Regions from separate parts of the Parashewanella tropica genome, predicted to be linked through region 2. Evidence: predicted binding sites of a transcription regulator. Region 2 holds the regulator's gene; the other holds the start of a gene.

Region 1 (4,206 bases), 2.0 Mb from region 2:
TTAACCGCTGGCTCAGCTTTTTTGGCTGGGCGATTCGATTTAGATTGAACTTGCTTAAAGTTACGATCTTTTCTCGGGCGTTTGGTGTTATTTCTAGGTGATGCTTTTTTATCAGCTCTATCACCACGTTGCTCAGCTGCTTTTGCTTCACGCTGTTTACGTCTTTCTTTCGCACGCTCTTGGCTTTCTTTTAGAGTTTGCTGCGCATGTTCAATGTGCTGCTCTTCTAATTCTCCACATGCATTACCTTCAAGGTCTACTCGAACAGCACCTTTTTTGATGCTTTTTAGGTAACGCCAGCTGCTGGTATAACGACGTAATGCAACTCTTAATTGAGTCTTGCTGATTTTTGACTCTTCCGCCAGTTTTTCAGCTAAATCTTGAAATAAACCAATTTTTAATGGTTTTGCTTCACCTTCAGCAATAAAACACTGAGGAAAAGTCTCATATAAATAAGCCAAAATGGCATTTGTGTCGGTCAACTTATCTGTTGATTCCATTATAACTTCCACGTTTACAAGGACATGAGCCGCATTTTATCAATGTAAATCGGCTGAGGTCGTTTATCTTAAAGCTTATGCTCAATCAACTTTACGCTTACGATTCAATCAACATTGATATAACCATAAAGTACAAAATTAATTACTCAGTTTGCTTGGAGTAAATATAACAATCAACCACAAGCAAGCCGCCTATTATAAGGTGCATCTGAACAATTGCGACTATGTTTTATTAAATTGCGCCCACTTTTTATCCAAATAGGCAAGTTTCTAAACTTGAAAGCAGCAATTCTAGGCCTTTCTGGTCATCTTCATCAAACCGCGAAAAGACTGGACTATCAATATCTAAAACTCCAATAACCTCTTTTCCATGACGAAACGGGATAACAATCTCTGAATTACTGGCTGAATCACAGGCGATATGACCTTCAAATTGATGAACGTCATCGATACGTTGAGTGGTATTTTGTTCAGCAGCCGTCCCACAAACACCTCGTCCCATAGGAATTCTGACACAAGCCACTTTCCCTTGAAATGGCCCCAGTACTAGCTGTTGATTTTCTTTGAGGTAAAATCCTACCCAATTAATGGTTTCAAGATGTTCGTTAAGTAGTGCGGAAAAATTTGCCATAGCGGCAATCTGATTAGTCTCACCTTCAAACAAAGCCAAAACTTGGCGGTTCAGGATATCGTAGAACTCTGACTTCATAGCGCTCTCTATTGAAATTGATTTAATTATGCCGCTTGTTTCTTTTCGGCTTTTTTCGCAGGTGATTTATTTGTAACACCACCTTTAAGTAGGGATAGTAAATCATCTTTATTAGAAGCTAAATAGTAAGCCATATCTTCAAGCTGTTTTTCTTCGATCTCAACTTCAGACTTTTCAAGAAAAGGGACTAGACTATCTGCGATATCCAACATTTTGTCGTATGCATCAGCTTCTTTTTTTGTTGTAAACGTCATCTTTTCTACACCTTCTCTAACCACTACAAATTGAGTTATTACCGCCATGATTTCCTCACACTGTATTTATGAACAGTAATAGAGTCGCAAAAGCTTAAGATTATTGCAACCTTTGAAAGAGAAGTTGTTAGATCATTATGATAAAACTTTGTTATTATTAAGCCATTGGAACTTTGGATTTTATTGGACAACGATTGGTGAGCAATTCTGCTACTCCTAAGCCGCAATCAGTTATTTTGTGTAAATCTTGCGATCTTGCAGTAACTCGTCGCGCCTTACCTTCAAATGTAAGAGCCCTCTGCCCTCGGTGCCATAGTGCGTTATATTCCGAACCTTTTTGTACAATTAATGGTGTTTTAGCCCTTTGTATCACCGCACTTATTTTATTCGTCCCAGCTAATTTGTATCCTGTTCTTGAGTTACATTTCTTCGGAAGTATCCGAACATCGACAGTTTGGGAAGGGGCATACGCCGTAATTGAACAAGGTTTTTACATCGTTGGAGTGGCTGTGGCTCTTGGAGCGATTATTGCGCCAGGAGCATTGTTACTTTCAATTTTGCTTCAAGTTTTAATTGTTAAGTACGGTCTTCATAAGCCGAGAATGCGTAAATATTTTCGATCTATTCTGAAAAAACATACTTTAATTAAACAATTTTCCATGCCTGAAATTTACGTTATCAGTATGTTTGTAACCGCCTTTAACTTGGGCGACTTTGCTGATATTTATCTGGGTATTGGCACATTTTGTTATGTGATGCTTTTTATATTGATGCTTTTTTTACAGCGAGAATACAATATTGACTATATGTGGGAGCAGTTACATGAATTCCAATAAGTCAACATACGAATCAATGACTCAAGGCAGCCATTTAAACCTATTAAGCTGCCCTAAATGTCAAATGGTTTGCTCTAATGAACTTGAAAAATGTCCTCGTTGTGAAAATGAGCTTGCTGTTCGTGACAAGTCCAGTTTACAAAAAGCTTGGGCTCTTTTGATCACAGCAGCGATTCTACTCATACCTGCAAATATTTACCCCATTAGTATTATTACCAAACAAGGTAAAGAAACTCACGATACGATTTTTTCTGGGATTTTACATACCATACATTTAGGTATGATCCCTATTGCAATCATATTATTTATCGCAAGTATTCTCGTTCCTTGGTTAAAAATTATTGGCTTAGCGACTTACTTGTCCGCCATAAGCTTTAACTTACCATTATCGAAACGATTTCTAATGAAGGGTTTCCATATCATAGAATGGATTGGCCGCTGGTCTATGCTTGATTTGTGCGTGATTTCACTCACAGTTGCACTCGTCAATATGGGGCAGTTATTAGACGCAAAACCTGGAATAGCAGCAACTCCTTTTGCATTAGTGATTTTATTCACTCAATTAGCTGCAAAAGTATTAGACACACGACTCCTTTGGGATCGATTGGAAAGCAATCATGACTCAGACTGAATCACCTAAAATAGTTAAAAAGAAATTATTTTCACCTGTATGGCTTCTACCCGTTGTCGCCTTATTACTGGGTATTTGGCTCCTTGCTAAGGGGATAAAAGATGCGGGTGAAGAAATCACCATTCATTTTCCAAATGCTACAGGGATCCAAATAGGAAAAACACTGGTTAAATACCAAGGGGTTAATGTAGGTAACGTTACTGATATTGCCATCGATGATAAACAGAAAGGTGTCATCGTTACGGTCAATATGAATTATCGTGGACAACCATTCTTAAAAGATAAAACCCAATTCTGGTTAGTTAGCCCTAAAGCGAGTATCACAAAAATCGAAGGATTAGATACGTTATTTTCAGGAAACTATATTGCCTTAAAGCCAGGTGAAGGTGAGAAAAGAACCGATTTTGAAGCAGTGCCTGAAGCACCACCTCAAATGCCAGCCAGTGAAGGCATGTTGTTAACCTTATACGCTGACGATTTAGGTTCAATTGATATCGGTGCCCACATTTTTTATCGCCAAATCCCTGTCGGCAAAGTAGTGAGCTACCGTCTAGATAATGCGGATAGAGTTGCTATTAGCGTATTTATTCAAAAGCGTTTTACGAATTTAATCAAACAAGATTCAAAATTTTGGAATATTTCTGGGGTAAAAGTTGATGCTTCTCTTGCTGGTGTAAAACTGGAAGCAGAAAGCCTCGCTTCATTGATAGAGGGCGGCATTACTTTTAGCTCACCTAAAGACAGCCTGTTAGCTGAATCAGGACAAATTTATAATCTTTTTGATTCAAAAGAAGAAGCACTTGGTGGTCAATCATTTATTTTGACCAGTGATAACTCACATGGCTTAAACAAAGGAAGCATGATTGTTTATCGTGGTGTATCTATAGGTCAAATCAATAATAAGCGAGTTACAGATAAAGGCGTTGAATTAGATGCTCGCATTCATTATCAATATGCAAACCTGTTAACGGCAAGTGCTAAGTTTTGGCTTGCGGGAGCAAAGTTATCACTTTCTGAATTCAAACACCCAGAACGACTAATCACAGGTCCTGTTGTTCAATTTTTCCCAGGGAAAGGAGCAAGTAAGAAAGAATATACTTTATTAACTTCGATCCCTGAAGTCGCAAAGCAAAAAAATGTCCCGATTGAAATTTCAAGTGAACAAAACTTTGGGCTCAAAAAAGACACCGTTATCAAATATCGAAACATAACTATCGGTAAAGTAAATGCTGTAAAACTGAGTAAGAACTTTCAGAAAGTACACATTTCTGCTGAA
Region 2 (4,206 bases):
GGATCCTTGAGTTACGAAACGCCGTTTCATTGTCGGTATCGATATAACTTGCTTCTGTGCTGATCGCCCAATTATCAAACTTGGTTTCAAATCCGACAGCGGCATCATAGGTTTTGGTATAACGATCATCAATCATGCTCAGTACATCAAACGTCATATCACTGAACTTAACGCTCTTTGCATAAGGCTTTTTAGCATTCACGCCTGTAAAGTCGGCATCAATAATGTTGGCAGCGTTAAAACCCCATACATACTCTTGACGCTTTTGCACAGAGGTATAATCGGTGTAACCACCATCAAAATAAAACTTGGTATCAGCATCTAACGCGTAATCCACACCAAGGGAATACACTTTACGCTCACGATCACCCCACGCTGGTGAAGAGTTCAGAGACTTAATTGCTTTAGCGCCTTCTGGCGCTTTGCCACTCGGGAAGTCACCTGTAATGTTGGAAAACTTGGAAACGCGAACTTGATCTTCACGGAAGGTACGCTCTAAGTAAGAAACACCAAGGATCACCCCCAGCTTTTCATCTTCACCGTCTAAATCCCAAACATTCCCCGTAACAATCGAGCCGCGTGGTGACCACTTTTTTGAAAGCTCACTGTAATGAGATTTAACGCTACCAGCAAAAGTAAAACCATCGAGGCTCAATGCATCAGTACGTTGAATATCCACTACGCCACCAATACCGCCCTCAATCAAATCCGCTGAAATGGATTTATACACTTTCACCGAGCCCACCAGCTCAGCAGGAATATCTTCAAAGCTGGCGAAACGGTTGATACTCACATCCGAAGAACCACCAAAGTAGTTACGGCCGTTCAGTAAGGTTGCCACTTCATCCAAACCACGAATGGCAATGCCAGAGGCTTCACCACGAGAACGGGTGATTTGAATCCCAGGAATACGCTGCAAAGACTCTGCAACGTTAATGTCAGGGAATTTACCAATGTCTTCTGCGGTGATCACATCCGACACTTCACTTGAATCTTTCTTCTGTGAAATCGAACTTACGATACTAGAACGAAGCCCAGTAACGATGATTTTTTCAACATCTTCATTAGATTGATTGTCGGTAGGCGTATTTGCAAGTGCCAATTGAGAACCAAAAATCAGTGACAAAGAACTTGCCACCACTGTGGGAGTCAGTTTTGTTTTCATTATCAATGTCCATATATGTTTATTTTTATAAGATACAGCATTAAATATGATAAATAATACATATAGAACAATCAACGACATTGAGGTATGTCTACTTAAAACGCAAGGTTTTTAAGTCAATAAAAAACAATGAGCTAGATTGTAGCGGTTAAATTTTAACTTCTTGAGTTCCATGCTTAATTGATTAACTCTTGCGCTACAGTAATTACTGTATATAATACCAGTAACACTGTATAGACAAACAGGCATTACGATGAGACCACTGACTCCAAGACAAGCTGAAATTTTAGAGCTGATCAAAAGTAATATTTCCGAAACGGGCATGCCACCGACACGCGCAGAAATTGCTCGCCGCCTTGGATTCCGAAGTGCCAATGCTGCCGAAGAGCATTTAAAAGCCCTAGCCAAAAAGGGTTACATTGAGATCATGCCGGGAACGTCACGTGGTATTCGTCTAACACAAGAAGTTACTGAACAAGAAACAGGGCTACCTTTAATTGGTCAAGTCGCCGCTGGTGCGCCTATTCTCGCTCAAGAACATGTTGAGCAGCATTATCAAGTTGATGCTCATCTATTTAAACCTGCTGCCGACTTTTTACTGCGAGTTCGTGGTGACAGCATGAAAGACATTGGTATCTTAGAAGGTGACTTATTAGCGGTACATAAGCAGCAACAAGCCAACAATGGACAAGTCGTTGTAGCGCGCTTAGAAGACGAAGTGACTGTTAAGCGTTTTGAACAAAAGGGAAATGTCGTTTACCTACATGCAGAAAATGAAGAGTATGCCCCTATAGAAGTTGATTTAACCTATGAGCAGTGTGAAATCGAAGGTTTAGCAGTCGGTGTGATACGCAATGGAGAATGGTTATGAGTATGCAATCAATAGGAACACAACACCATCCTGGACTTTGGCAAAGTGATAATGTTTGGCAGCCTCAAGCCATTAACACTGTGCAAACTCAGTCTTATGGGCTCACTGAACTTCAAACCCTTAGTCCACAACTGGCTCAGTTGAGCCATCAAGGGCGCTGGATAGTACTGATCAATCCGCCTAGCAATGACTACAAAACGATTTTGGCAAAAGCAGGGATAGCCATAAACAAAGTACTCTTGGTTCATACCAAAGACGAAGTCGAAACCTTATGGGCAATGGAGAAGGCACTGACTTCAGGCACCAGCAGCGCCGCGATTTGTTGGACCTCAAGCTTAGACATGAAAGATAAGCGCCGCTTACAGTTGATCACTAAAAGTGCTCGCGCCATGGGCATTATTTTCGAAACTGAAGCCGATATATCAAGCTCTATGCACAAAACGTCAACCATGACGGCTTACGCGCACTAAGGTTTCTGTAGTATTTGAGGCGAACTTCAATTATTACGGCATCGGTCTGAAGTTAATGACCTTTGCCTGAGAAGCAGCAGCTCTTCTTTATAGAGATAAACCTATCAGCGACTTCCTAACATTCCATAGTTTCTATTTCTCATTGTCACTGCAATTATTTTTTCATCACTTCTAGTCTGAATTTAAGCAAAATTTCAAAAACCTTAACTTGATCAATCGGTAAGCACCAAGTATGGTAACCTGAATAATAAATTAACAATTTATTATCATTTAATTGTTTTAATTAAAAGAAAGACATAAAAACCTAGCAAAATTCAATATGAATGCTTTGCTTAAAGTAAGGCAGAAAATTAAATCCGCTGAATTAGGTTGAAATGTCCCAGTGAAAAGCTGTCGTACTATTTGATTCGCTGTTAAGCGCCAAAGTGGAAACACCAAAGCAGTATGAAATAGCATTACCATTGTCGTACCGGAATAGACACGTCATATCGTCTCACCTCGGAGTTGTTGGAAATTAACCACTACGCTCTTAGATATCATCAAGCTTTTGGGAACCGGAGAGTTCGCATAGGGCTGTGGGATACTGTGTAACTCTTCTTTGTTTAGCAAAGGAGACGTCAAGTGAAGCGAGTGTTGTATTGTTTGTTGGGCGCACTGATGGTGCAGCCAGTTTGGGCCGAGTCGATGCGCCTGAATATGACCCAAGGGGTGACAGGGATAAGCCACGAAGTTTATCACCTGCACATGACTATTTTTTATATCTGCTGCGTTATCGGGGTGATTGTCTTTGGCGTGATGATCTACGCCATGATCATGCATCGCAAATCCAAAGGCGCTGTTGCCGCCAATTTCCATGAAAGTACCAAAGTCGAAATCTTATGGACCATCATTCCATTTGTGATTTTGATTGCCATGGCGATCCCTGCAACCAAAACCTTATTGGCGATGGAGGATCCCAGTAACTCCGACCTCACGATTAAAATCACTGGCTCACAGTGGAAATGGCATTACGACTATTTTGATAAAGGCGTGGGCTTTTACAGTGTCCTTGCCACCCCCAGAGATCAAATCGAAAATAAGCAAGCCAAGCAAGAACACTACTTACTTGAAGTCGATAAGCCATTAGTTCTCCCCACAGACCGTAAAATTCGTTTCTTAATGACCTCTGACGATGTGATCCACTCGTGGTGGATGCCTGCGTTTGCGGTGAAAAAAGATGCTATTCCCGGTTTTATCAATGAAGCTTGGGCTAGAATCGACAAACCGGGGACTTACCGAGGTCAATGTACCGAATTATGCGGTAAAGACCACGGTTTTATGCCTATTGTAGTGAAAGCCGTTGAAGGGCCAGAATTTGATACATGGCTGGCCTCGCAAAAGCAAGCGCAACTCCAAGCCGCAGCAAAAGCGAAAGCGGCTTTATCTAAAACCCTCACTAAAGACGAACTCTACAAAAAAGGCGAAAAAATATTTCTCGCCCACTGTGCGGCATGCCACCAGCCAACAGGCTTAGGTATTCCAGGGGTATTCCCCGCATTAAAGGGCGCTGAATATGTCTTAGGTCCAGCAGAAAAGCACATACATATTGTGAAATTTGGTTGGCCCGGCAGTGCCATGCCGCCTTTTGGTAAACAGCTGACTGCTGAAGAAATTGCGGCTGTTGTCACCTACGAGCGTAATGCTTGGGGTAACAACGTGGG

The links. Region 2 encodes LexA, which represses DNA repair genes until DNA is damaged. Its sites were predicted from a motif close to TACTGTATNNNNATACAGTA; they were not measured.
Region 1: the regulator LexA is predicted to act here: its motif matches at 1,522-1,541, upstream of E2H97_RS07875 (YebG family protein).

The regions. Positions count from the first base shown of each region.
Region 1 is NZ_CP037951.1:1,846,031-1,850,236, reverse strand. It holds gene proQ (RNA chaperone ProQ) at 1-500, opposite strand, end outside; gene E2H97_RS07880 (GAF domain-containing protein) at 751-1,209, opposite strand; gene E2H97_RS07875 (YebG family protein) at 1,236-1,511, opposite strand; gene E2H97_RS07870 (paraquat-inducible protein A) at 1,661-2,299, shown strand; gene E2H97_RS07865 (paraquat-inducible protein A) at 2,286-2,930, shown strand; gene E2H97_RS07860 (PqiB family protein) at 2,917-4,206, shown strand, end outside.
Region 2 is NZ_CP037951.1:4,098,126-4,102,331, forward strand. It holds gene E2H97_RS18200 (TonB-dependent receptor) at 1-1,165, opposite strand, end outside; gene lexA (transcriptional repressor LexA) at 1,419-2,036, shown strand; gene E2H97_RS18210 (cell division inhibitor SulA) at 2,033-2,506, shown strand; partial or broken gene coxB (cytochrome c oxidase subunit II) at 3,128-4,206, shown strand, end outside.